Regions from separate parts of the Bacillus paramobilis genome, predicted to be linked through region 2. Evidence: riboswitches for the same ligand, from Rfam matches in the RefSeq annotation. Region 2 holds a riboswitch; the other holds the start of a gene.
What was found. Region 2 has a riboswitch for magnesium ahead of AABL52_RS18965 (cation-transporting P-type ATPase). Riboswitches for the same ligand answer to the same signal wherever they lie in the genome.
Positions count from the first base shown of each region.

Region 1 (15,009 bases), 2.4 Mb from region 2:
TACCGTCGTTCCGATACACTCGCCCGTAACTTCAGTAAAATCTTTTGTACCGTTCACAATACTTATCTTTTGCACTCCCATTTTTAATGACGCTAGTGCCGCCTGTACTTTCGGAATCATCCCGCCTGTAATAACTCCTTTTTCTATTAAAGTAATAATTTCCAATTCATCCGTTTTCTTTACTAACTTTCCTTCATGTAATATCCCATCTACATCCGTAATAAAAATGAGTTCTTTTGCGGATAATGCGGCCGCAATTCCAGCTGCAGCTGTATCCGCATTTATGTTATAAATCTCATTATCATTTATCCCGACCGGAGCAATAACAGGAATATAATTCAAATTTATCAATCCTTTTAGTAAGGCTGTTTCGACATAACTTACTTCTCCAACATATCCTATTTCTTCGCTGACAGGTTGAACTTGAAGTAAATTGCCGTCACACCCTGAACAACCTACCGCAAGTAAATTATGCCTTTGCAACTTCATTACAATTTTTTTATTCGCACTTCCGCATAGCACCATTTGAACAATATCCATAACTTCTTTTGGTGTTACCCGTAACCCATCTCTTTTTTCTACTTTGATGTTACAATCTTTTAATTTGGCATCAATTTCTGGGCCGCCACCATGGACAATCACTACTTTATACTTCTGTTGTAATTTCTTTATACAATCAAAAAACACATCATTTAATTGATCCAACATACTACCGCCGCATTTCACTACAATATAATCGCTCATCTTCCCTCTCCTTATGTACGATAACAAGCGTTTATTTTCACATATTCATAACTTAAGTCACAGCCCCAAGCTGATCCGGTCTCTTCTCCTAAATGTAAATACACATCAATCATAATTTCATGTTCTTTTAATTTCTTTTTCATTTCCTCTTCAGAAAACATTTGGGGTTCACTATTTTTTAACACAGCGATAGATTGAAGAGTAATATCAATTGCATCCGGATGAATCGCTACTTCACTTTGTCCCATACTGCTAATAATTCGCCCCCAATTCGGGTCTTCACCATGTATTGCTGTTTTCACAAGACTCGAACCGACTATTTGCTTTGCAATTTTCTTTGCCTCTTCATTCGTACGAGCTCCTAGCACATTTACTTCTATTAACTTCGTAGCACCTTCACCATCTCGTGCAATTTTTTTTGCTAAATCTTCACATACCTTCTGTAAAGCAAATACGAAAGTTTCCCAATCTGCATGTTCCATATTGATTGGTTTCGTTTCTGATAATCCACTTGCCATAACAATAACCATATCATTCGTAGAAGTATCTCCATCCACCGTAATTTGATTAAATGTATGATTCGTTATTTGTGATAATGCTGTTTGCAATACGTCATGCTCTATATGAGCATCTGTCGTAATAAAACTTAGCATCGTTGCCATATTTGGATGAATCATCCCTGAACCTTTCGCAACACCAGCAATCGTCACTTTCTTCCCATCAATCATCATCTCATAGCACGTTTCTTTCGTTATAAGATCCGTCGTTAAAATCGCTTCAGCAAAAGAATGAGCTTCACTTACTTCCTTCGTGGGGATAAGAGTTACAACTCCCTTTCGAATTATATCCATCGGTAAAGGAACACCAATTACACCTGTTGAAGCTACTGCAACGTAATGTTCTTTCACTCCAAAATGTTCCGCCCCTAATGCACGCATCTCGTAAGCATCTTGTAAGCCTCTCATTCCTGTACAAGCATTTGCATTTCCACTATTGACAATAATAGCTTGTAATTTCCCCTCAGCCGCTATACTTTCTTTCGTTACTTGCAACGGGGCTGCTTGTATTTGATTCGTTGTATAAACAGCGGCACATGATGCCGGCACTTCACAAATGATTACACCTAAATCCTTTTTTTCTTTTTTCAGACCATTTGCAGTACCGATTGCCGAAAATCCTTTTGGCGCTACAATGGAACCATGTTCTAATTTTGTAATAGACTCTACTTTAATCATCATGTCCCCCTTATAGATAAAGCGGCATATGTTGTAAGCCTGTTGTTTCTTCTAGCCCCGCTACTATATTTGCATTTTGAACCGCTTGCCCAGCCGCACCTTTCATCATATTGTCTATAACAGAAACGACTGTCACTCTTCCTGTTCTTTCATCGTAAGCTATCCCAATATCACAATAATTTGAGCCCCTCACTTCTTTCGGACTTGGAAACTCTCCTGGCGTGCGAATTCGAATGAAAGGCGATTGTTCATACGTTTCTTCATATAACCTTTGAAGCTGTTCTCTTCCCATTTCTCGTTTTACTTTCGCATAAAGTGTAATCATAATCCCTCGTGATATCGGTATTAAATGTGTACTAAACGTGATTGGCTTTGTTTCCCTATTCCACTCCGCAAGCATTTGCTCAATCTCAGGAACGTGTTGATGCTCATTTACTTTATAAATACGTAAGTTATCGTATAACTCAGGAAAGTGCGTCATCGTTGTTGGCGTTTTTCCTGCTCCAGATACTCCTGATTTCGCATCAATAATAATGGAATCTTCTTCAATCATGCCGCTACGTACTAACGGTAATATTGCTAATAATGTAGCTGTAGCAAAGCATCCTGGGTTTGCAATTAAATTTGCATTTTGAATTTCGGACCTTTTCCATTCGCTTAACCCATATACAGCTTCCCTAAGAACTTCTTCTTTTGCAGCTGCCCTTTTATACCACTGTTCATATGTCGAAGGATCTTTCATTCGAAAGTCTCCTGAGAGGTCAATTACTTTTAAACCTACTGCTAATAATTTTGGAGTTAACTCTGTTGATACTCCTGCTGGGGTTGCTAAAAATACAATTTCTGCTTTCTTCTTTATTTCCTCCGCTTCAATTTCTTGTAACGTATGAACAAGAACATTTTGAAAATGCGGATATACATTTGTTATACACTCACCAACTTGTGAAAAAGAATGAAGAGATGCTATCGAAAAATATGGATGTTGCTCTAATAACCGAATTAACTCAATACCTCCATACCCAGTTGCTCCAATAATCGCGACTTTCATATGCTCCTCCTCATATCGATTCTTTAAATTAAGTATGATTATAATATTGTATATTTATAGAGTCAATTAAATATTTATAAATTTTATAAACTTAAAAAACTTAATTTTACTAGAAAAATAATATATACAAGCGGATTTTTATACACAAATGGTGCATGGTAGTTTTTTCACTTCACTTCAAGTACAATAAAACAATACATACGTACATATAGGCGGGGAAAACATGCATAGAAAATTAATTGAGAAGATGATTATAAAAAGTTTTCAGCAATATCAATATAATCCTATGTCAAATGAGGATCAGGAAATGCTAATTAAACATATTCAAACGATAATTCATTCAAATACTGAAATTGATGTATACGAGGCAGTTGAGGATATCGTTTACGATTATGTGACTGGAAAATAAAAAAATAGGAGATTTCCATATGGAAATCTCCTATTTTTTACTTAATGATTTGCCTGCAACACGCTCAAATAAACCTGGGAATAGAGCATAAAGTTTTGGACCCATGCCCATCCACTTCGGTAAGTTTACTTCACGCTTTTTCGTTTGCATCGATTTTACGATTTGCTCTGCAACATATGTTGGTTTTAACATGTATCGTCCCATATTTTTCACATATGTACCGGATTGATCAGCTATTTCAAAAAAGTTCGTATCTATCGGACCTGGATTAATCGCTGTTACGAAAAGATTTGTACTAGATAACTCCATGCGTAAACTATTCGTAAACCCTAATACTGCATGCTTCGTCGCAGCATACGCACTCGATTTCGGAGTTGCAATTTTCCCAGCAAGTGAAGCAATATTAATAATATGCCCTTCGTTTCTTTTCAACATATAAGGTAGTACCGCTTTTGTACAAGCTACTAATCCAAATACATTTACTTGGAACATATCTTTCACTTCATCCATTGACGCCTCTTCAAACGTTTTAAAAATACCAAATCCCGCATTGTTTACTAATATATCAATACGTCCTACTTCTTGTAATACCTTTGAAAAAACAGATTGTACTTCCGTCTCTTCACTTACATCTAATACATAGTAATAGCAAGGCGTATTATAAGTTTCTTTAATTTTGTGTGCTAACGCTTTTAATTTCTCTTCTGTTCTAGCCATTAATACTGGAGTCGCCCCCAGCTCTGCAACTTGCATTGCAATTTGCTCTCCAATTCCACTAGAAGCACCTGTAATGACGATTACTTTATTTTGTAAACGTCCCGTCATTGCTGTCACCTACTTTGCATAATAAATCAATTGTTGTGAAGATTCATCAATCATCACTTGTTGATTATATGCTAAAAAGTCTAATTGTCCAACAGTTTCTGAAATAGTAAGTGGCAATTGTTCTTTATATAATACTGGAAATAGTTTTACACATACTTCAAATGCTGTCATTGGTTTTTCCTTTAATAACTCAAGCACTTTAAACGCACGTGTTTCTTGCTTTTGTAATCTCGTTTCAATAAGTTGTTTCACATCTAGAACATCTTCTCCATGTCCTGATAAAATGCGCGAAATATTCATTTCACTTAAACGCTTCAACGTTTGATTATATTGTAATAATGGACGTGCTCTTTCTGTTTGTCCTTCATACGGTGGTTCTAATATGGGATTCGAAGAAATATGACTAATGAGAGCATCCCCACCAATTAATATTCCATCAGATTCTCTATATAATGAAATATGAGTGGAAGCATGACCTGGTGTTTCAATAACTGTAAACCCAGGTAAAGAATCAATACGATCTCCCTCTCTCACAGTATGCGTTAACGATCTATTACAAGAATATTTCAGTGTCCTTGTCGTCAATAACGCCTCGTCTTTTAAAAATGCTGCTGGAACACCAAATTGCAAAGCTGTCTCTCTAAAAAACTCATGATACCGCTTTAAAAATTCTGGATTTTGCGTGATCCAAGGCTCATTCCAAGGGTGTCCAATAATGTTCGTTTTCTCAGAAAATATATTTAAAAGCCCACAATGATCCGCATGATGATGCGTAATGACCACTGTTTCAATATCTTCTATCGTATATCCTAATGCACCTAATTGACTTTCTAACGCACTTCTTGCCCCTTCTGTATTCGTCCCTGTATCAATTAATGTTAATGTTTCCCCCTCAACTAAAAACACATTCACAGTTTCAACTGCAAATGGCACAGGAATCTCCATTCGGTGAATCGCCGTCATGCTTAGCCCCCCTGTCTCTTTCCGGTTCAAAAATGAATACTTCTTCAGTTTACAACTTCTACATATATTTGTCATTATTTTCAGATAAAAAGAGGTGTTTCCTATAAAAAAACGAATGTATGTACATTTATAAGAATTTCTAACCCAATTTAAAGGAGGAACATCATGTCTATTCAAAACATTTCCTTTCTCGGTGCAGGCTCTATTGCTGAAGCTATTATTGGTGGCTTGTTACATGCAAATGTTGTGAAAGGCGAACAAATTACTGTAAGTAATCGTTCTAACGAGACAAGGTTGCAGGAGCTACATAAAAAATACGGCGTCAAAGGTACGCATAATAAAAAAGAGCTACTTACTGATACGACTATTCTTTTTCTAGCAATGAAACCGAAGGATGTTGCAGAAGCTCTTACTCCTTTTAAAGAAGATATACATAATAATCTGCTTATTATTTCGTTATTAGCAGGTGTTTCTACTCACTCAATTAGAAACCTACTTCAAAAAGATGTTCCGATTATTCGTGCGATGCCAAATACATCTGCAGCTATTTTAAAATCAGCTACTGCTATCTCGCCTTCAAAACATTCAACAGCGGAACATATTCGCACTGCCATAGCTTTATTTGAAACGATCGGTCTCGTCTCTGTTGTAGAGGAAGAAGATATGCATGCTGTCACTGCATTATCTGGAAGTGGACCCGCTTATATTTATTACGTAGTGGAAGCGATGGAAGAGGCCGCAAAAACAATTGGTTTAAAAGAAGATGTTGCAAAGTCACTTATTCTTCAGACGATGATTGGTGCTGCTGAAATGCTAAAAGCAAGCGAAAAACACCCTTCTGTTTTGCGAAAGGAAATTACTTCTCCTGGCGGAACGACCGAAGCAGGCATTGAAGTATTACAAGAACATAAATTTCAACAAGCACTTATTTCTTGTATTACACAGGCTACACAACGATCACACAATCTTGGAAAAACATTAGAACAACTAACAAAAGAAAAATAAAAAATAGAGCTCAATCTTACTTGAGCTCCATTTTTTTATAAACATATATTGTTTAGTTATTAGTTTTCCCAAAGATCTCTTCTTGCAGACGGCGACCAGTTGGTGTTGCTGCAAGTCCACCTTCAGCTGTTTCACGAAGTGCTACTGGCATCGTTTGTCCGATTCTAAACATTGCCTCAATTACTTCATCACATGGAATTGTACTCGTTACGCCAGCTAATGCTAAATCAGCTGAAATCATCGCATTCGCAGCTCCTGCTGCATTACGTTTTACACAAGGTACTTCTACAAGCCCTGCAACAGGATCACATACTAAACCAAGCATATTCTTTAATGAAATCGCCATCGCTGTAGCTGCTTGGTCTTGCGTTCCACCAGCCATCTCAACTGCAGCAGCTGCTGCCATTCCACTTGCTGAACCTACTTCAGCTTGGCAACCTCCTGCCGCGCCGGAAATACAAGCATTATTCGCAACAACCATACCGAAAGCTCCTGCTGTAAATAAAAATTCAATCATCTCTTCGCGTGTCGGTTGTAATTTCTCTTGCAGTGCAAACAGTACACCTGGCACCGTTCCAGCAGACCCTGCTGTTGGTGTTGCACAAATAATTCCCATCGCTGCGTTTACTTCATTTGTTGCAACAGCTTTACTCACAGCGTCCAAAATCGTATCTCCAGATAAGCCTTTTCCGCTATTCATATACGCCTGAACTTTTACAGCATCTCCGCCAGTTAAACCAGTTGGTGATTTCACTCCGCGAATACCACGTTCTACTGCTTGCTCCATTACGACTAAGTTCTTTTCCATACCAGCAATTACTTCTTCACGTGAAATACTTCTTGTTTCCATTTCACATTGAATCATAATTTCTGCGATTTTTACATTTTGTTCTTTAGCTTGCGCCACTAGTTCCGCTGCGTTCCGAAACATGGTGTGTCCCCCCTGCAATTATTCCATAATAGTTACTTGACAAATATTTTGTTGCGCGTTTATTTCTTCAATCACTTCATCTGCTAATAATTCATCTGTTTCGATGACCATAAGCGCTCTTCTTCCTTTTTCTTTACGAGAAACACTCATTGTACTAATGTTAATTTCATGTTTCGCAAGGATTGAAGCTACTGCTGCAATAGCACCGAAGCGATCGTTATTTACAATAAGTAGTGCTGGACTCGTGCCTGTTAATTGAAGATCGAATCCGTTTAATTCTACAACTTCAATTTTACCGCCACCAATTGAGCAAGCAACAACTTCAATTTCTTCTTCACCTTTATACAAACGAATTCTCGCTGTATTTGGGTGAGGTGCATTTGCATCTTCTTCAATGAATTCTACTTCGATTTTGCGCTCTTTTGCTATGTCTAGCGCCTCTGGAATACGTAAGTCATCTGTTTCAAACCCTAATATCCCACCAATCAGTGCCACATCCGTACCATGCCCTCGATACGTCTTTGCAAATGATCCATATAATGAAATGCTTACTCTTTCTGGTTCATGACGAAACAGCTGGCGAGCAACTTGCCCCATTCTTGCTGCGCCTGCTGTATGTGAACTTGATGGACCAATCATAACTGGACCAATAATATCAAATACTGAGCGATACTTCATCATAACTCCCCCTAAACCTCTATGAAAAAAATTTTTACTATTCTATTAAGCTACCGAATCGGTTGCTTTTCCAGTTGTACGACGAATTTGTTCCGCTGTACGAATTGGATAGTTTTTGAATAACAGTAAAACAATATATCCTGAAATAATACCAGTTATCCTAATAAAGTAAGAAACTTAGCATTACCTTCATTTTAAAATAGTATAAGCTAATCCAGAATAAAGTCTGGTAGCAATCCAAAGTTTAACACAGAACCCCTTACAAGGATAGCATAAACAAGTGAAACTCCCATTGCTTTCATACCTTTTAGTGCTTTAAATCTACAAGGTGAAAAAAGACTTGGTACAAATAATAGTAATATCCTTCTTATTTATAATTCCCATGTTGCGCTCTCATGATTTAGTCAACTCCACTTGTTACGACAAATAGCTAAAACGCATGTAGCCTACAATAAATTATAATCTGCCCTCATTATAGCTTGTTTTTAATAAAACGCTTACTTTTAATGAATTTTAAAAGTTCTGAATAAAAATCCATTTTTGCTATTTGTACCACTCGTATGTCGTCTGACTTATATAACAGTTTTTCTAAATGATCGGTACTATGTATTTTTATCCTATATCTTCACATCATAAAAATTTTCTGTTTCATCCAATTTAAGCATAAAATGATAACAGATTTATTTTAAATTTTTTTTAGAAATAAAAAAATGGCAACCTTTCGTCACCATTTTTTCACACCATTATTATCTATCTACTGGAAATGATTTCAAATCCGTAGCTATTTCTGTATTAGAAAATAGCTCTCTTGCCTCTTTCCATAATTCCTTATATGTATCTCCTTGATAACGAGAACTAATATGAGTCAATATTAATCGTTTTGCATTTGCCTGAAGTGCAATACTCGCAGCTTGCTTAGATGTAGAATGAAAATAATCATACGCTTGTTGTTCATCTTCTGCCGCAAAAGTTGCCTCATGAACAAGTACGTCAGCGTCTTGTGCCAGCTCTCTACTCGCTTCACAATATCTTGTATCACCTAAAATGGTAATAATTCTTCCCTTTTGAGGCGGACCAATAAAGTCTTTTCCATTTAGTATCGTACCATTTTCTAATTCAACTACTTCTCCATCTTTTAAACGTTTAAAGAGAGGGCCAGGTTTCACACCCATCTCCAGCAATTTATCGACTAAAAGAGCACCTTGTATATCTTTCTCTACGATGCGATACCCAAAACATTCAATGCCATGTGACAATCTTTTCGTTTCCACGTGAAATTCATTATCTTCAAATACAGTACCTTCTTCTGTTATCTCAACAATTTCAAGTGGATATTTTACATGTGTCGTGCTTACTGATAATGCCACTTCAATAAATTGTTTAATTCCTTTTGGTCCATACACTGTTAAAGGTGTAGTCCCTCCTTGAAATGAACGGCTTCCTAATAAACCAGGCAAGCCAAAAATATGATCACCATGTAAATGCGTAATAAATATTTTTTCAATGCGGCGTGGGCGTACTGATGTATGTAATATTTGATGTTGCGTCGCCTCGCCACAATCAAATAACCAAGTCTGTCCTCGTTCTTCTAACAATTGCAAAGCAATTGCCGAAACGTTCCTTCCTTTCGAAGGAACACCTGCACCAGTTCCTAAAAATACAAATTCCACTTTCTTTCCTCCAGCTCTTTATATAATCTACCTTTCATCTTACGGAATGTTATTTCAAATGGCAAATCGAATTTACATAACCAATCATCTAGACAACTATATATCACGAACGTTATACTCGAAAAACTTAGTAATTGTTCGTGTTTTATGTTAAAATGATTATACTACACTTTAAGGGAGCGTTTTATTATGAAAGAAGCATTTCGTTTACAAACTGATTTTTCATCTTCATTTGATCGCTGGGTAAGTTCTTTCGTGTCTGATCACCCAGCACAATTAGAATGGACGACTTTGAAAGAATTAATCCATGAATATACAACAACACATACAAATGATTCGTTACCGACATATATTTCTTCAGCTTTAACATATTACGCACAACGCGTTTCAACAACAAACAGCTCAGAAATTGTTATTTTTGAAAATGCTACAATCTCATAATCTATAATAAAAAGCACTGTAATCAGTGCTTTTTATTTATATTCATTACAGTATTTATTTTCCAAACATCTTTCAAAAAAACTCCACTTATTTCCTACTATATAGTCATCATAAACCTATTTGATTTTTCAAAAAAAGATATTGACACTATAAATTTACAGTGCTAACATTCAAATTGTAATTGAATATGGTCTCTGTTAGGTGAGGCTCCTGTATAGAGAAACGCTGCTGCCCAAAAATGTCGAGAGACGCCAATGGGTCAACAGGAAAGGTCGGAATGAAGGCCTTTTTTAACGTAGCTGGTTTCAGTACCTATGCTATACAGTGCTAAAACTCAACGAGGGAGAGGTGCGTATATTTTGTCATACACAAAAACTGTTTTTATCTATGTTTATAACAGTATTTGTTGTGGACTCTTTTAAATGCGAATTCAGACCTTTACTCGTTTTGAGTAAAGGTCTTTTTATATATACACCTTACTATGAAACAAACATAGCATATTCAGAAACTACTAAATTGTACGGAGGTGAGGAACAGTTGGCAATTGATGATTCGGCCCAGATACCCATATGTTTTACGTTAATATTTCATCATGTAGGTAGGAAAGAAGCTGTTCCTCCTAATTTTAAATAGTCGAGTAACAGATTGTTTCCTCCTTCATGAAAAAGGAGGAACTACCGATGTTAAATTTACAAAGACAAGAAACAAAACATTCTTACAATCAAGATCGTATGAAAACAAATAACGAATTATTGGTGGAAGTCGCAACACAAGATGCAAACAAGGCGTTACAACTTCTAGAAACAACACAAAATGGACTCTCTAAACAAGAAGCTGCTCGTAGACTTACTTTATATGGCCCAAATGAAATAGCTCATAATAAAACAGCACCGTGGTACATTCAATTTCTACTGGCATTTAAAAATCCATTTATTTTTGTTTTATTAGCTCTCGGCGCACTCTCTTTTTTCACAAATGACATACAAGGAACCCTTGTCGTATCTGTAATGGTAATGCTAAGTGCAACGATTCGTTTTTTACAAGAATTTCGTTCTCAAAGAGCTGCTGATCAGTTAAAAGCTATGGTTCGAACAACGGCAAGCGTCTTTAGAATAGATGGATTTGTGCATGAAACAAAAAAAGTAACAAATTTAAAGCAAAATTATACAATGGAAATTCCAATTGAAGAACTTGTACCTGGCGATATTATTTCACTTTCAGCCGGTGATATCGTTCCGGCTGATGTGCGTATTTTATCAGCTAAAGATTTATTTGTGAATCAATCCTCTTTAACTGGGGAAGCACTTCCTGTGGAAAAGTACGAAAACTGCTACCATACAGAGAATAAACATATCTTACCGAAAAATACGAAAAAAAATTACAATCCACTCGATATGGAAAACCTTTGTTTTATGGGTACAAATATTGTAAGTGGTAGTGCAAAAGCTGTTGTCATCTCCACAAGTACCGATACGTATTTCGGCTCTTTAGCAAAAAAGGTACTCGGCAAACGAGTAGAAACAAGCTTTGATAAAGGTGTAAACAAAGTAAGCTGGCTCTTAATTACATTCATGCTTATTATGGCGCCTATCGTTCTTCTCATTAACGGATTCACAAAAGGGGATTGGCAAGAGGCTTTCTTCTTCGCTATCGCAATTGCTGTTGGTCTCACACCTGAAATGTTACCAATGATTGTAACTGCTAATTTAGCAAAAGGTGCCGTTAACATGTCTAAACAGAAAGTAATTGTAAAACAACTGAATTCTATTCAAAACTTAGGTGCTATGAACATTCTTTGTACCGATAAAACAGGTACTTTAACAGAAGATAAAGTTGTACTTGTCCGCCATTTAGATCCTAACGGTAATACATGTAATCGTGTATTACACTTTGCCTATTTAAATAGCTTCTATCAAACAGGATTGAAAAATTTAATAGATAAAGCCGTTATGAAACATACAGAAGAAAACCAGCAGTTTAATCCATCCATTTTTCAAAAACTAGATGAAATTCCATTTGATTTTGCTCGTCGGCGTATGTCTGTCATCGTGAAAGATATTTCAGGTGAACATACAATGGTTTGTAAAGGGGCAGTAGAAGAAATTTTATCTATTTGTAACTACACTGAAGTAGGTGGAAAAGTTGTTTCTCTTACCGATGACATGCGCTCAAATGTAAAACAACTAAGTGAGACATTAAATAGTGAAGGTATGCGTGTTATTGCTGTAGCTTATAAAAAAGATAGACCAATAAATGATACAGAGTACGCGGTACAAGATGAAAATGATATGATTCTCGCTGGATATATTGGCTTTTTAGATCCACCGAAACCATCTGCCGCTACTGCCATTCAAGCATTACAGAAACATGGCGTACAAGTGAAAATTTTAACTGGCGATAACGAAATCGTGACAAGAAAAGTTTGCAAAGAAGTCGGATTAAATATCGGTGAGCCTGTCCTTGGTTACGAAATCGATTCTTTACCTGATAAAGCATTAGCAAAATTAGCCGAAGAAACAACTGTATTTGCTAAACTAAATCCAATGCAAAAATCTCGCATTATACGAGTATTACAAGGAAACGGACACACTGTAGGTTATATGGGAGATGGCATTAACGATGCCGTAGCGTTACGTGAAGCTGATGTTGGCATATCTGTTGATACTGCTACCGATATTGCAAAAGAGTCTTCTGACATTATTTTACTTGAGAAAAGCTTAACAATATTAGAAGCAGGTATTTTAGAAGGACGCACTACATTTGGAAACATTTTAAAATATATTAAAATGACAGCTAGCTCTAACTTCGGAAATGTATTTAGTGTGTTAGTAGCAAGTGCTTTCATCCCCTTCTTGCCGATGCTTGCCATTCACCTTTTAATTCAAAACTTGCTTTATGATATTTCACAACTGTCTATTCCATGGGACAAAATGGATAAAGAGTTTTTAGAAAAACCAAGAAAATGGGATACTGCGAACTTACGGAACTTCATTATTTGTATCGGTCCAATTAGTTCCATATTTGATATCATCACATATGTAGTCATGTGGAACGTCTTCGGTGCAAATACAACTAGCGAACAATCATTATTCCAATCTGGTTGGTTTGTCGTTGGATTACTAACACAAACTTTAATTGTTCACATGATAAGAACACAGAAGATTCCGTTCATTCAAAGTACTGCATCAATACCGGTTCTTTTATTAACCGCTTGTATTATGGCAATCGGAATTTATATTCCATTCTCGCCACTTGGAGCAGCTGTTGGATTACAAGCATTACCACTTAGCTATTTCCCTTGGTTAATAGGAATACTATTAGGCTATGCTTTCTTAGCACAGTTCCTAAAAAAAGTTTATATTAAAAAGTTTCATAGCTGGTTATAAAGTGAAGCTTTCATCAGCCCGCAAATAGCGGGATAAAATTGAGAATGAGCAGGTACTCCCCACTCATTCTCAAAAACATAACATGGACTCATATGTATGGAGGTAACCATGATGGTATGGTATGACATTGTATTAAGATTATTTATCGCAATTATTGTAGGTGCTTGCATCGGAATGGAACGGCAATGGAGACACAGGATGGCTGGATTACGGACAAATGCTCTCGTATCACTTGGTGCCTGTATATTTGTTTTATTATCCGTCATGCTTGATCACGATGCTAGCCCCTCACGTATTGCCGCTCAAGTCGTTAGTGGGATTGGTTTTTTAGGAGGCGGCGTTATTATCCGGGATGGTTTTAGTATTAGAGGGCTTAATACTGCGGCTACTCTATGGTGCGCAGCTGCTGTTGGTACTCTTACAGGCGCTGGTTTCCTCGTTGCAGCTTTATTAGGTGCAACCGGCGTTTTACTAGCAAATATACTACTCCGTCCAATCGCCCTCTTTATGAATCAAAAATCAAAAGAAGAATCACCTGAACAAACGAACTACTTCCTTTCTCTTACTTGTTCAGAAGAGCATGAAACACATATTCGGTTTTTACTTATGCACATGGTAAGTTCTGAAGGCATCGGTTTAAAAGAATTGTATAGTGAAGACGTGGATTCTAAGCAAAAAGTGTGTATACAAGCTACATTACATTGCAGTACAAATGCAGCAGTCTTAATTGAAAAAATAGTGAGTAGAATGCTATTAGAAGCTGGTGTTACTGCAGCTGGGTGGAAAACTTCATTAGATTTAGAAGCAAGTTAAAAATGAAAGGTGTCATGATATGTACAGCTTCATGACACCTTCTACATAAACTTATTTTCTAATTTTTGTTGGAAAGACTTTTCTTGCTTACGTAATAATTGACTGCCTCTTTGTAAAATCGGCATTCCATATTTATCATTAATTTGATCAATAACAGCAAGTAGCGGCTCTTCTTTCGCATCTTCTTCAAATGAAAACAAATCTAATTGTTTCACCGATTCTGTCTTCCACTCTATTTCAGTAGCCGTAACACCTAATAAACGAACGGAATCACCGTCCCAATGTTGCTTCCATAAACGAGAGGCTGCCTGAAAAATATCTCGTTCTTCCCAAATCGCATTTTTCAATTGTTTACTCCGCGTTACTGTCCGCCTATCATGATATTTAATCATAATTTGAATATTATAGCTGACAAGAGTTCGCTTTTGTAATCTTTTACTCACTGATTTTGATAGCCGTTCTAACATATCAAGTAATTCTTTATCTTCATCCATATCCTTTGAAAAAGTCATCGAATTACCAACACTTTTATGTTGTCCCATTTGACTTGGGTCAACTTCCCTATCATCCATCCCTTTTGCCCGTCTTTGTAAATCAACACCATGCTTTCCAATTTTAGCGCGAATGATATGTTCGTTTCCTTTTGCTAATTGCTCAATTGTTTGTATATGAATATCATTTAATTTTTCAGCTGTTTTTTCTCCAATTCCATGCATCGCTCCAACTGGAAGTGGCCAAATCATTTCTGGAATATCTCGTTTTCGAAGCACGGTAATCCCAAGAGGTTTTTTCATATCAGAAGCTGTTTTTGCTAGGAAAAGGTTAGGAGCAATTCCGATGCTACACGGAAGCTGTAACTCT
Region 1 is NZ_CP151108.1:1,276,864-1,291,872, reverse strand. Features, by position in the region: gene argB (acetylglutamate kinase) at 1-744, opposite strand, end outside; gene argJ (bifunctional glutamate N-acetyltransferase/amino-acid acetyltransferase ArgJ) at 756-1,979, opposite strand; gene argC (N-acetyl-gamma-glutamyl-phosphate reductase) at 1,990-3,027, opposite strand; gene AABL52_RS06780 (YqzH family protein) at 3,251-3,436, shown strand; gene AABL52_RS06775 (SDR family oxidoreductase) at 3,467-4,261, opposite strand; gene AABL52_RS06770 (MBL fold metallo-hydrolase) at 4,271-5,224, opposite strand; gene proI (pyrroline-5-carboxylate reductase ProI) at 5,390-6,229, shown strand; gene sdaAA (L-serine ammonia-lyase, iron-sulfur-dependent, subunit alpha) at 6,282-7,160, opposite strand; gene sdaAB (L-serine ammonia-lyase, iron-sulfur-dependent subunit beta) at 7,179-7,838, opposite strand; gene rnz (ribonuclease Z) at 8,585-9,508, opposite strand; gene AABL52_RS06745 (DUF3932 family protein) at 9,698-9,949, shown strand; M-box (ykoK) riboswitch at 10,136-10,303, shown strand; gene mgtA (magnesium-translocating P-type ATPase) at 10,630-13,335, shown strand; gene AABL52_RS06735 (MgtC/SapB family protein) at 13,447-14,148, shown strand; gene AABL52_RS06730 (DNA polymerase IV) at 14,190-15,009, opposite strand, start outside.
Region 1: it holds a riboswitch for magnesium, as region 2 does, so the genes downstream of both, mgtA (magnesium-translocating P-type ATPase) here and AABL52_RS18965 (cation-transporting P-type ATPase) in region 2, are expected to answer to the same signal.

Region 2 (15,009 bases):
ATTACTACGTTAGATGAAGCGTTAGCACAAATTGATAAAGTTATGAAATATCCTTCACCAACTGGGAAGCAAAAAACAACATTTAGCTTTTTACGAGCGGTACAAAAAGGGTATGATACGGTTTCTGCTCATTTAGGAGAGCAAGTACAAGTTACATTAGAAGAGTTTTCTGATTATGTAGCGAATGAAGAAAAATCATGTTTTGTTGAGTACATGGAGCTGTATTATGATTGTGCTTTAACAAGGCAAGGAGTAGCGCTTGTAGACACACCTGGAGCGGATTCCATTAACGCTCGCCATACGGACGTTGCGTTCCAGTATATTAAAAACGCGGATGCTATTTTATTTGTAACATATTATAATCATGTGTTCTCTCGTGCTGACCGTGAATTTTTAATCCAGCTTGGTCGTGTAAAGGATACGTTTGCTCTTGATAAAATGTTCTTCTTAATTAATGCGGCCGATTTAGCAGAGTCTGAAGAAGAACTTGAAATGGTAAAAGGGTATATCGCAGACCAGTTACTGCAATACGGTATTAGAAATCCGCGTTTATTTGCAATTTCAAGTTTATGTGCGCTTGAAGAGAAACAAGGAAAGGATATTGAAAAAGAAAAATACGGTATATTACAAAACTCTGGGATTGCGAAGTTTGAGGAATCATTTACATCCTTTATGATGAGAGATTTAATGCTCGTATCTGTTCATGCTTTATATGGTGCATTGCAAGGAGCAGATCAGCTTTTAGTAAATATGATAAATGGTGCAAAGCAGGGGAATGAAGAGAAAGAGAAGCAAACGAAAAAATATGAAGCAGAGCGTGATCAACTACTTCATATTATTTCATCATATAGTGTGCTTGCTGAAGAGCAGGCGATGCAAAATGAAGTGAAAGAATTGCTTTATTACGTGCAACAGCGTCTATTCCTACGCTATAACGATGTGTTTACTGAATTTATTAATCCAGCATCGCTGCGAACGGATGGAAATGTGAAAGTACAGTTGCAGCAGTGCGTTATGGAATTAGTAGCATTTATTCAGCATGATTTATTACAAGAAATGCGTGCGACATCATTACGCCTTGAAAAATGGATAGATGAAGCGATGAAACGTGCAAAGAATGAAATTGTGGTGAACTGTAAAGTAGAAAATGAATCAATTTCTATGAGTGGAACAGTGGATTATGAATATAAAGATATTACACATAAAGAACCGTTCCCTTCAGTTGAAATAAAAGATTTCAAAAAAGCATTGGCACATTTTAAAAATGAAAAAAGCTTTTTTGAAAAAAATGATAAAGCTTTCATGCAAGAAGAGGCTAAAGTTGTATTAGAGCCTTTCGTATCAAACTATGTAGCTGATGAAAAAGATTTATTTGTTCATCATTATAAGCAAGAATGGGATATGAAATGGAACTTATTCCAAAAAGTGATGCAGCAAGATGTGATGAACTACTATGAAAGTATATTATTTGCATTGGCTGAAACGATTGATGTATCACTATATGAACAAAGTAAAAAACAATTGCAAAAACAATTAGTGGAGATTGAAAAAGAAATTTATGTGATCTAGTCGTTATGAGAAAAAGATTCGTTCGATTTTCTTTTGCAGTACTGTATCTAAAGATTTGACAAACCCAGCAAATTCATCGGTAGAAATCATATGAGTAAGAACGAGTCGTCTGCCGTCTGGTGTTTCACCGCATAAGACGAATGAAGAAAATTCATATGTTTTGTTTTCTACTACTAATTTTGGATAGGAATACGTGTCGCTTTTCTTCTTCTTTCCATCAATAGAGATGACGTTGCATTTTTTCTCATTGTTGTCCATGGTGAATCCCTCCTTTCTATTACTTATGGTAGACAAGGAGGGATTAGAACAATAGGGAAAGGGGAATTTTTTATGAGTGTAGTAATAGAGTCTATTTCGAAAGAAGCTATACCGAAACCTTTATTATTGCTTGCTGATCCAAGTGAGCAGCAAATTGATGCATATGTACAAAGAGGCTTAACATATGTAGCTAAGCAAGAGGAGAGAGTTATAGGTGTATATGTTCTTTTGGAAACAAGGCCGAAGACGATGGAAATTATGAATATTGCGGTTGTAGAGCATTTGCAAGGAAAAGGGATTGGGAAGAAGCTATTAAGTCATGCTGTAGAAACTGCTAAAGGATATGGTATGTCAAAACTTGAAGTTGGTACAGGCAATTCTAGTGTTTCACAACTTGCTTTATATCAAAAATGTGGATTTCGTATTTTTTCTATTGATTTTGATTACTTTTCAAAGCATTATGAAGAAGAGATTATTGAAAATGGGATTGTATGCCGTGATATGATTCGGCTTGCAATGGAATTGACTCAGAACGTATAACTTATTTAGGGGGAAGAGAAGATGGAAGTACATAAAGCAATTACAGCACATTCTCGTAAACAAAATGAAAGTGTGAAAGCATGTTTACAATTAGATGCGCAGCGTGAAGCAGCTATTGAAGCAGCCGTATCTCTTGCGTCAAATGGGAAAGAATTTTCGGTTGATGTCATTAATGTTGTAACAAAACAAATTAATGCTCTTGCAAAAAATGGTGTTACACTAGAGCGTAAATATGTTACAAAAGAAATGGTTATGGAGTATGTAAGTCGTTTGCAAGAGAAAGAAGGTCGTTAAAGATGATAGTTGCAGTCGAATGGTTACGTGAGCATATAGAAGATGAGAACGTCCGTATAATCGATTGTCGTTTTGATTTAGCGAATCCTAATTGGGGTAGAGAAAAGTATGAGGAAGAACATATTCTTCATGCGTTATATTTTGATTTAAATTTAGATTTATCAAGTCCTGTAACAGAACATGGTGGTCGCCATCCGTTGCCGAATATTGAGGAGTTTGCAGACAAGCTTTCGCAAGCTGGTATTGATGAACATACGAAAGTAATTGCATATGACAGTGAAGCGGGTGCAAATGCTTCTCGTCTCTGGTGGTTATTAAACTATGTAGGACATGAGAAAGTATATATATTAGATGGCGGATTTCCAGCTTGGAAAGAGAATGGACTACCGGTAACAACGGAAATTCCTGTTGCTAAACGAAAAGCATTCAAAGCAAATGTACAAGATCATATGCTTGTAACGATGGGAACGGTCAAAGAGAATATTCATGCAGGTGCAGATATTACGTTAATTGATTCTAGAGAGCCAAAACGGTATGCTGGTGTAGAGGAACTTGTGGATCCAAAAGCGGGACATATTCCAACAGCAGTAAACTATTTTTGGAAGGATGGAATTGTACAATCAGGACAATTTAAGAGTGAAGCTCAGCAACAAGAACGATTCCAAAATCTTGCGAAAGATAAGGAAACAATTGTATATTGTGGTTCTGGTGTTACAGCATGTCCAAACATCCTTGCATTGAAATTGGCTGGATTCCAAAATGTTAAATTGTATGCAGGTAGCTGGAGTGATTGGATTTCTTATCCAGAAAATCAAATTGCAAAAGAAGAAGATTAATCACTTGCATGCAAAAATAATTTGTATTAAAATAAGGTCACAAGCAAGAAATTGCTCGAAAAACTTTGTATTTTACACATTGGAAACAATGTGATAATATAACGACAAGTAAATAATACATCCTGCGGTGTACGTAACTTATTTATGTCTAAAACCGATGTTAGTTATACGGAAGCTCAATATTTAGCGACCATCATCAAGCCTTCCTTGTGGAGGAAGATGTACGGTAACTGTGAGGGCATCCACCTGCGAGTAGCGGGTTTTTGGACATTTACGAGGAGCGGCACGTGCGGGGGTCTTATTTCAACTAACATTATATAAAATTCCTACGGTGTACGTAGCTTATGTATGTCTTAAACCAATAAGTTTAATATGGAAGTTCAATATTTAAATGTAGCTAACATGCCATCTTTTTAAGAAGGAAGTTACAAACATTTGTGAGAGCATCCACCTGTGAGAGCAGGTTTATGGACATCTAGAGAGAACGGCATATGTGGGGCTAAATAAAAACCTTACGTTTTATACGTAAGGTTTTTTTGTTGCATACATATATCCATGTTATCCCGCTTTAATGGGCAGTAAGACCCCCACCTCCAAATTCAGCGAAAGCAAAGAAGTTAGGTGGGGGATGAAGAAAATCCCCACTGATTAAAGTTTCACTTTATCTCGATTCACCTGTGAAATTTCCATAATAAATATAGCACTTTCTGTCTTCATCAATCTCTCTTGAATCTAAAGTGAACTCCATATGCATGCCGTCGCGCTGAATATATATAATATCTGAATGAAGAGATGGTAAAATTTCTTCATAGTTCCATACATCTTGACTTTCAATCAAGTTTGAACTCGTATCCTTTAGCTCTCTAATTTCAAAACCGATGTTGAAGTAAGTGGGATCTGAAGGGTCGTTAGAAAAAGTTTCTTGCTGAAGATATATAACTGCTGTTCCGTCTGGATCGACTGAAGTTGCAGTAACAACATATGTATTTTTATCTTTTATAAAATATTCACAAGTCATGCGTGCGATGATTTCAGAATTAGAAATATTTGTGTAATTCCATAAAGCAGGATACCCTTTCGTTTCATCATTAAGTCGATATTCTAATCGCATTTTATCCCTCTTCTTCCTTTTTCTTCTACTTTATCATGCCATCCTATATAATAGGAATAGAATTTAAAAAGGGGAGTGCGAAGGTGACAAAAACGAAATGGCTAGTAGGTGGTGTCATAACGTCTTTAATGACTGGCACCTTATTTGGCTGCGCACAAGATCTTCCCCCAAAACCGAATGATAATAGTTGTTCAGATTGGGATTGGGATGATGAACTTGGGGTATGGCAGTGTGATGATAGTAGTTCAGGTTATCGTGGGCATTACTTCTATGGTGGGAGATACTATCAAAATAAATCAGCTTTTAAAAATTCATCGGCGTTTAAATCGTATCAATCGTCTGCGGAATTTAAAGGTGGAATTGGGAGCGGTTCAAAGGGAGGATTTGGGGGCTAACATATGTCGCAATACATAAGGGAACGAAAAGAGTTTTATTCGAAATATCCGGATTTCTGGTCGGATTTATATGAATGTGAGTATAGTTTGTTTCATGTTTTCTCTATAACAAATGAGACTATGAAACAATTACAAGTAGCGACTGAACGAATGGGAAAAATATTTTTTAAGACTGCTAAACTTTTGCGTAATTTAAGTGACGAACAGTTTCTTGAACTTGGGTTTCCTCCTGCGAGCCTAGCGTTCATTAGAATGAAAGGATTATATCCTGAATCTGTTATTTCGCGATTTGATTTCGTATTAACAGATGATAACCAAATTAAAATGCTTGAGTTTAATAGTGATACGCCAACTTTTATTATGGAATGCTTTCAAATGAATGGAAAAGTTTGCGGAAAACTAGGCTACGATGATCCAAACTTGGATCAAGAACGATTGCTATCTTCTGGTGTTACAAAAGCCGTTATGGAAGTGACAAAGGGAATAGATAACCCAAATGTTGTTTTTACAGCACATCATGAACATATTGAGGATTGGAATACGACTATGTATTTGAGTCAGTTATGCCATGTTGAAAATAAAGTAGTGCCAATGTCAGAACTTAGAATTACAAAAGATGCTTTAGTGGATAGCGATGGAGTACCGATTGATGTTTTATATCGTCAAACATATCCGATAGAAGATTTAATTGAGGATCAAGATCCTGAAACAGGAGACTTGGTAGGTGTGGAACTGTTGCAACTTGTAAAAGCCGGAAAGCTTTTTATAATAAATCCTCTGTCAGCATTTTTACTTCAGCCCAAATCAATTCAGTGTCTGATTTGGGGGTTAGCAGAAGAAGAGGCCTTTTATACAAATGAGGAACAACAGTGGATTAAAGAATATATGTTACCTACATATTTAGAACGAGATTTATTTTTAGGAAAAGGTTCTTTCGTTCAAAAACCTTCATTTGGTAGAGAAGGGGACACAATTACCGTTCGTGATAAGGACGAAAATATTATGATGCAAAATGCACATCAAACGTATAAAGCGTCACTGCCGATATTTCAAAAATATATAGAACTTCCAGTCGTATCCTTGGAAACAGAAAAAGGGATGGAGAAACTGTCGTATGTGTTTGGTTCGTTTTTAATTGCTGGAAAAGCGAGTAGTATCGGTATTCGCGCTGGGGAAAAAATTACGGGGAATGAATCGTACTATTTACCGGTAGGGATAAAAAGGAGGAAAGTATATGATTAATTTTTTATTATATTTAGCAGTAACACTGGGACTTTTATGCATTGGTCTTTTCCTAATGGAAGTGACAACGAAAGTAAAAGAATTTAAGTTAATGGCTCAAGGAAATAAGGCGGTAAGCTATGTGCTTGGAGGACGATTACTTGGGTTAGCTATTGTTTTGTATTCGACAGCAGCTAATTCCATTTCACTTCTTGATATGGTTTCGTGGGGAGCAGTTGGTATTTTGGCTCAAATTATCGTTTATTATTTAGCTGAGTGGCTTACACCACGCTTTAATATAAACAAAAGTCTTGAAGAAGATAATCAAGCAGTCGGTCTGTTTCTTATGTTTTTATCGCTTTCCATTGGGATTGTAATTGCAGGTTGTATAACTTATTAAAAAACTTTACGCTCAAACGTAAAGTTTTTTATTTTTATATACGTTAGTTTGCCATACCTTTCGAAAAAATTGTAGGCTACTGTTGACATCTATTTTAAATAAGAGTAACATTTTCTATGTAATAAAAAATAAGTCTCTGTTAGGTGAGGCTCCTGTATAGAGAAATGCTACTGCCCAAAAATGTCGAGAGACGCCAATGGGTCAACAGGAATGATCGAATTAAGGTTTTTCTTAACGTAGCTGGTAATGTACCTATGCTATACAGTGCTAAAACTCGGCGAGGGAGAGGTCCGTAGATTTCTAATTGTATTAGGAATCGTTTATTTGTGTATGTCATGACCTTTACTCTTTTCAGAGTAAGGGTCTTTTTGTTACAAAGCTATGAGTAATTTCATAGTATAAACTATAAAATTAAACGAGGAGGTGAGGAGCATGTCAAATTCTGACTCGGTTCCGTTACCCATATACTTCAATTCAAAAATATATGATGTAGGCAGGAAACGACTTGTTCCTCCCTCTATATTTATCATAATGTAGCGTTTATATGCATGCTTAAGCGCTAGACACTGTTAAGGTAAAGTGGATAAATTGAGAAACAAAGCGTTTCTTCCTATGTTGTACAGGAGGAGACGATAATATGTTATATGCAAACAAAACTGTGGGTAACACGTCATATAAATTAAGTAAAAAATCAATGAAAGAACAAACAATGCTTCAAAAAAATAAAGATTTATTAATTGAAATCGCAACGAGAGATGTAAAATCTGTATTTGCGTATTTTAAAACAACAAGAGACGGATTATCTATGAAAGAGGCGCAAAAACGCATTCAAGTATACGGCCGAAATGAATTAACTTCAAAAAGAGCGCGTATTGCGGAAGTAATGATGAAGCTAAGTGGAATGATTCCAGGTTTTTCAAAACAACATGTGCGTGATGGATCACAATGTGAGAAAATTACTGTGTCTCGAGTAGAATGTTCTAGTGTAACAGGGTTAACCGGTGAATTAAAAATGATGAATTTGCCAGTACAAGAGCTTGTTCCTGGTGATATGATTTTTCTTTCAGAAGGTGATATAGTACCAGCAGATGTACGTATCATTTATGCGAATGATTTATTGGTAAATGAATCTGTGCTAACAGGAAAAGATACAAATATTGAGAAATTTGAAAGCTGCTATCACCTTGAGCGCAAAAGATTTATTCCTTTAAAACGAATGAAAGACTATAATCCACTTGAACTTGAAAACGTATGTTTCAAAGGGACGTATATTGTTGGCGGAAACGCAAAGGCTGTAGTTGTTTCGACTGGGAAAAATACGTATTCAGGAATTCTTCATACTTGTTGTAGTAGAATGTCTTAATGTGTAAATGATGCTAAATATACAAAAACAATGTATAATAGACAAAGTTGAAAAAACGTAGAATGGTAATCTATTTATATAACCTTACGTGATGACGTGGGGTTATTATTTTTTGTAGTAGGAGAGGGATTATGAAAAAAGTATTATTAGTTGATGGTATGGCACTATTATTTCGTGCTTTTTACGCAACAAGTGTCTACGGACAATTTATGAAACGACAAGATGGTACCCCTACAAACGGGATTCATGGTTATATGAAACATTTATTAACAGCTATGCAAGCAATTGAACCGACACATATCGTAACATGCTGGGATATGGGAAGTACGACATTTAGAACAGAATCGTTCTCAAATTATAAAGCGAATCGTGCAGCGCCGCCTGAAGAATTAATTCCGCAATTTGATTTAGTACAAGAAATGACTGCGAAATTGTCTATTCCAGTTATCGGTATGAAAGGGTATGAAGCGGATGATTGTATCGGTACGCTTGCAAAACAATACTGCAATGAAGCAGAAGTATATATTTTAACAGGTGATACGGATTTACTTCAGCTTGTTGATAAGAACGTTACAGTTATGCTCTTGCGCAAAGGTATCGGAAATTACGAATATTATACACCAAAGAAGATCATGGAAGAAAAAGGTGTGAAACCTTGGCAAATCGTGCATGCGAAAGCATTCATGGGAGATACGAGCGATAATTACCCAGGTGTAAAAGGTATCGGGGAAAAAACAGCGTATAAACTGATTCAAGAGCACGGAACAGTAGCAACTGTACTAGAAAATGTATCATCATTAACGAAAGCACAGCGTACAAAGATTGAAAGTGATTTAGAGAACTTAAATATTTCATTACAATTAGCACAAATTCACTGTGAAGTTCCAATTTCATGTTCACTAGAAGAAGGATTACACACAATGGATGAAGAAAAACTTAGATTCGTTTGTGAAGAAATGAATTGGGGAAGACCTGAAATATTAATCAATATGCTATAAATACTAGGAAGACCGATTACAAGTAAAATGAATCGGTCTTTCTTTTTTTGTATGTTCACAAAGTTGTCAGAAAATAAACGGAATTTTCATATGAAGTTCAAATAGAATTCACAACAATCAATTATTATAAGAACAACCAGATAATTCTTTATCTTTTATCCCGCTTTAATGGGCAGTAAGACCCCCACCTCAAAATTCAGCGAAAGCAAAGAATTTAGGTGGGATCAACTGCCCATAAAAGTCCGATTGGTGAGGGCTGATAATCAGTGGGGATGAAGAACCCCCCACTGATTAAAGTTTCACTTTATATAAACCATCCCCCAAGGAGGAAAATGAAAATGAGAAAAAAAGTGAGAAAATCTTTTAAACAATTATTAATTGAAAATAAACAATCACTATTAAATAATAAAGAAAATATGAAAGAAATTGAAGAAAGAATTGAGAAACGACATGTAGCATACAGAGTTGCTAGTAATTGAGTAAGATAATTTGGCCTATGAAAAAAGCTTGTAGTTTGGATACTATCCAAACTACAAGCTTTTTCTTTTTTATTATTTCCACCAAATCCAAGTCCAAAAGTAATTTCGTATATTTCGAGGAGTAATGCGTATAAAACGTTCCCCGTCAAAGAAGCAGTTTAAATTTGGAAGTGTTTCATTTGGATTTTCTGAAATAAAGGTGACGATATTTTCGTTGCTTGTAACGGTTACTGTAATTGGTGGATCGGTAGGCGAGACTTGAAGTTGTAACGAAATATTCGCCGTGTTTTTGAATTCATTATTAACAGGTGGACTTATCACTTGTACTGTGAATAATACAATAATTGTTTCGTTTGGTTCCAAATTAGTAGCGACTAGGAAACCGATATTCGGATTCGCTAGTGGAGAGCGTTCGCTGTTAATAAAGACAGTGCCGTTCATAAATTGTAAACCTAGTGGAATGGTATCTTGTAATGAAACATTTGAAAGTGAAATATCAGAAGTATTTGTAATACGCACCGTATAATCAAAATATTGGTTTAAATAAGCTGAGCTGACGGAAGCATCTTTCACTACTGTTGCAGTTATAAATTGAACTGGTATACGAACGATATTTGAATTGTCAATGAAAGTAATAATTGGGTCCTGTGGTGTCAATTGGAAGGCGGCTGTGACGGAAGCAGAATTGATAATTGTGCTGTTTGAAGGGATAGACGTGACGAGAACTTTAAATGCTATCTTTGCTACGGAGCCAGCTGGTAAAGCACCGATATTCATACCAGTGTCTGGACGGACATTTAGAACAGGAGTGCCGTTAATGGTTACGCTGTTTTCTATAAATGTTGTACCAGTTGGAATGGTATCTAAAATAGAAGTACTTATCGTAGGAATCGGGGAATGGTTCAATACCTCTAATGTGAATGTAATCATATCACCTATAACGGCAATAGATGTGTCGGCTGTTTTGTTAATACGAACCATAGGATCAACTACTGTTGTTGTAACGACATTTGTTTGCTTTGTAATTGTAATAGGCGGTTCATTCGGATCAATGGTAACAGTATAGGAAACAGAAGCATCGTTATTAATTGCAGATTGAAGAGTCGAAGGAGATATTGTTACTTGGAAAGTAATGATAGTAGACTCATTAGGAGCAAGGTTTCCTAATGTAATACCATTTTCAGGGTTTGCATTAGGCTGATTGATTCCGTTAATCGTAACGCTGCCCGTAACGAAGGTTGTATCTACTGGTGCCGTGTCTATGACAAGAAGATCTTCAATCGTTACATTACCGCTATTCGTAATTGTGATTGTATACATTACAGTTTGACCAGGTAAGGCATTCGTTACATCAACAGACTTAATAGCAAAGACATTATCATTTTGGACAATCGTTGTGACGGTATTTGTTGTAGTTGTATTCGTAACAGGTACGTTATTTGGATTGACTATATAGTTAAAAGTAGTAATGGCTTGGTTCGTCAATTCATTTGGTGTTGGGATCGAAGTCACGGTTACTTGGAATGAAGCGACAGCGTTTCCGCCGACAGTTATAGTATCAATTGGTATACCACTTACTGGATTAACTCCCGGAAGGGCTTCTCCGTTTACAATGACGCTATTTTCTATAAATGTAGTACCTTGAGGAATCATATCTTGAATGGTTACATTATTTGCTGCAACATTACCAGTTTGATTGAGTGTAATCGTATACGTTAACGTGTCACCGACTGTTGCAAATGCAAGGTCAACAGTTTTACTACTATTCAAAGTCGCATGATTAATTGTTGTTACGGCAGCTGATGAAATAATAGTTTCGGTAATAGGTGGTCGATCTGGTAACGTGTATTGGTATTCAATTGTACTCGTGTTAGAGATTGGATTTGTTTGCGGAATTGAAGTAACCCGTACTTGGAATAGAATAGTTGCTGTCGTATTAGGCGGAATGTTATCAAGTTGTATCCCGTTAAGTGGATTGTCATTTGGACGAGCGGTGCCATTCACAATAACACTATTCTCTATAAAGCTCGTATTTGCTGGGATGATATCTGTAACGATAATGTTTTCTACTTGTATATTTCCATTGTTTGTGATGGAAATGGTGTAAGGGATAATCGTTTGTAGGTCAGCATATTGGATAGGTGTTGTTTTTGTTGCGATTACATTAGCAGAAATAACTTCAGTGAAGGTAATATTACTAGTCGATACTTGTTCTTCACCATTAATGGTATAACGAGAAGTGGATTGGTTTTGGATACGGCTGCTAGCTGGAAGAGATACCACGGTAACGGAAAACGTGACTAGGATAGAAGCGTTAGGAGCAATCGTTCCTACAAGTATACCAGTACTTGGATCCGCGTTAAGCTGAGGGATATTATTTACTAAAACACTACCGTCTATAAAGGTTGTTCCATCAGGGATATTGTCTGTAAATACAACAGAAGTAGCATCCGTATTTCCTGTATTCGTTAAAGTTATTGTATAAGTTAAAATGTCACCAATTGCTACAGAGGTCAAATCAACTGTTTTCAGTGAAACGATATCAGCGTCATTAATTTGGACGAAAGTAGTATTGGAAGTAGTAGATTTTTGAATAGGTGCAAAGTCAGGGTTGAAAATAAAATCGTAGACGATGTTTGCAGTATTAGGTGTTGGGTTTACAGCAGGTAAATTCGTAACGGAAACTTGGAACGTTATTGTAGTCACTTGATCTGGCGTAATATTAGGGGTGAAAAAGCCGATATTTGGATCTGCTGCAGGAAGTGCAGTGTTGTTAACTGTTACACTTCCCGGAATAAATACTGTTCCATCCTCTATAGTATCTGTAAAAAAGATGGAGTTAGTTGTAGTGGATCCGTTATTTTGAATGAGTACTGTATATTCAATGGTTTCATCAATATTAGCTAATACTGTATTAGCGGATTTTGTAGCGATAAGAATCACATCAATAAATTGTATATTTGTAGTATTGGAAGATGTCGTTTCTGAAATTGGTGGCAAGCTTGGGTCTGGCTGATACTCATAGTGGATGACGGCGATATTATTAATGTTATTTTGAGAAGGTGCAGAGACTACATTTACTTGGAACGTAACAATAATCGTATTATTTGGAAGAATAATACCAAGATTGATACCGGTAATCGGATTTTCGTTAGGTCTTGGTATGCCGTCTACAAGGATGCTATTTGGAACGAATGTAGTGCCAGCAGCAATTGCGTCAATTAGGAGAGTATTTGTAATAGGTACTGTACCAGCGTTTGTAACTGCGACTGTATATGTGATGATTTGACCTGTGCGTGTAATAGATCTGTTAGCGGATTTAATTGCACTCACATTTGCCGTCCGCACTTCAGTATTTACTGCATTTGATAATGATCTACGCTGAATAATCGGAGAACTAGGGTCAATTTGGTATTCATACGAAGTGTCTGAAATGTTAATGACTGTGTTGCCCTCTGGTATATTTGTAAGTTGTACTTGGAATGAAATAGTGACTGTTTCATTTGGTTGTATCGTGCCGAGGGTTACTCCATTTTCAGGGTTCACACCAGGCTGAATAACATTATTTATTGATAAGCTATCTTCAATGAATATAGTACCTTCTGGAATGTTGTCAATGAACAACGTATTGTTAGCTGGAACAGTTCCTATATTTTGTAGTGTATTTGTGTAGGTAATATTTTGCCCGATGGATACGAAAGTAACATCCGCCTGTTTAACAGAAATAATATTTGCATTTTGAAGTGATGTTGTAACAATATTAGAATTTGCAGAGCGATTCACTGGTGGAGCTGTAGGAATACTTACATATTGGTAATTTACAGATGATTGATTTACAATTTCGGTTTCAGTAGGTGGATTATTTGTTTGTACTTGAAATAGTATCGTTTTGGAACTGTTTGGTGGAATCGTTCCAATTGGTATTCCGTTTTCAGGATTTGCATCAGGCTGAAGTACACCGTTAATTGTGACACTGTCTGGAACGAATGTAGTCCCAGCTGGAATAGCATCTGTAAAAGTAATATTTATTGCGTCAACATTTCCGGTATTTTTCACTTCAGAAATATAAAGTATAGTTCCGCCAATATCTACAGTGATTGGATTGGACGTTTTTGTAACTGTCAATTGTGCTTGCACGAAATTTGTAATGACAATATTACTTGTAGATGTTTCAGTAATAGGCGGTTGCCCTGGGTCTGGTTGAATTGTATATGTTGTATTAGATTGATTTGTAATCGATTGTTGCGAGAATGAATCGTTAATAAGAATTTGGAACGAAATAAGGTGAGTAGCGTTTGCTACTAGGTTAGGCAAAGTAACGCCTGCATTTGGATTTGCACCAAGTATAGCTGCTCCGTTAAGTGTAAAACTATTTTCTATGAATGTAGTCCCTTCTGGAAGCGTATCTGAAAATATGAGATTAGTAGCTGGAATATTTCCGGTATTTTCTAGCGTTATCGTATAGGTCAAAATGTCACCGGTTGTTGCTTGTTGTGCATTGACAGCTTTTAAAGAAAGAACATTCGCATCCGAAATTTGTGTGAAAGCTGGATTAGACGTAATGGTTCGAGAGATGATAGGAGCAGTTGGATCGGCGATAAAAGTATAGTCAATACGGGCTATATTAGAAATTGGATTCACGCTTGGAATGGATTGAACGATAACTTGGAATGTGACGGTGACGATTTCTGAAGGTGCAATGGCGTTTAAGGAAATGCCTACGTTTGGATCAGCACCTGGGGCTGAAACGCCATTTATGGTTACGCTATTCGGAATAAATGCAGTTCCTTCTGGGACCAAATCTGTTAAAGTAACTGTATTTGCAGTTGTATTTCCGTTATTTTGAACGACTACAGTGTAAGTGATTGTACCGTCAGTAGATTGTACGAGAGAATCTGTATTTTTAATTACAGATAGCGATGCATCAACGACAGCTGTATTTACCGTATTAGATGAAGATGTTGCTGTAACTGGAGGTTGACTTGGGTCGACAATATACGTGTAACTTGTAAGTGCTTGATTTATAATCGCTCCTTGCGGTGGAATAGAACTTGCAAGAAATTGGAACGTAATAGTAGCAGAATCACCTGGTGCGATAATACCAACTGGAATACCGAGAGTTGGACTTGCATCTGGAAGTGAAATCCCGTTAAGCGTGACACTATTTGGAACAAATAATGCCCCTTCAGGAACTCCATTAATGAGTAATACAGAATTTGCAGGGAAGTTTCCAGTATTCGTTAATGTTGCTGTATACGTAATGATATCTCCAATAGATACGATTGTACGATTTGCTTCTAAAACAGTTGTAACAGTCGCGTTATTAATTTGTGTGGAAGCACTATTAGAAGTTATTGTGCCTGTAACAGGAGGAGAGGTCGGGTTAACTATAAATTCGTATTGAATAGCTGCAACGTTTGTAATTGGGTTCGAAGGTGGAGTAGATGTAACTATGACTTGGAACGTAACGGCTGAGGAACTACCAGCATTCACGGTTCCGATATTAACCCCGTTATTTGGATTTGCCCCTGGAATGATACTTCCA
Region 2 is NZ_CP151108.1:3,720,511-3,735,519, reverse strand. Features, by position in the region: gene AABL52_RS19020 (dynamin family protein) at 1-1,569, shown strand, start outside; gene AABL52_RS19015 (DUF3931 domain-containing protein) at 1,573-1,827, opposite strand; gene AABL52_RS19010 (GNAT family N-acetyltransferase) at 1,900-2,367, shown strand; gene AABL52_RS19005 (YpbS family protein) at 2,389-2,661, shown strand; gene AABL52_RS19000 (sulfurtransferase) at 2,664-3,497, shown strand; RNA gene ssrS (6S RNA) at 3,614-3,796, shown strand; RNA gene ssrS (6S RNA) at 3,818-4,001, shown strand; gene AABL52_RS18985 (hypothetical protein) at 4,159-4,608, opposite strand; gene AABL52_RS18980 (hypothetical protein) at 4,692-5,003, shown strand; gene AABL52_RS18975 (glutathionylspermidine synthase family protein) at 5,007-6,245, shown strand; gene AABL52_RS18970 (DUF350 domain-containing protein) at 6,238-6,624, shown strand; M-box (ykoK) riboswitch at 6,753-6,918, shown strand; gene AABL52_RS18965 (cation-transporting P-type ATPase) at 7,262-7,987, shown strand; gene AABL52_RS18960 (5'-3' exonuclease) at 8,119-8,985, shown strand; gene AABL52_RS18955 (FbpB family small basic protein) at 9,324-9,464, shown strand; gene AABL52_RS18950 (DUF7507 domain-containing protein) at 9,537-15,009, opposite strand, start outside.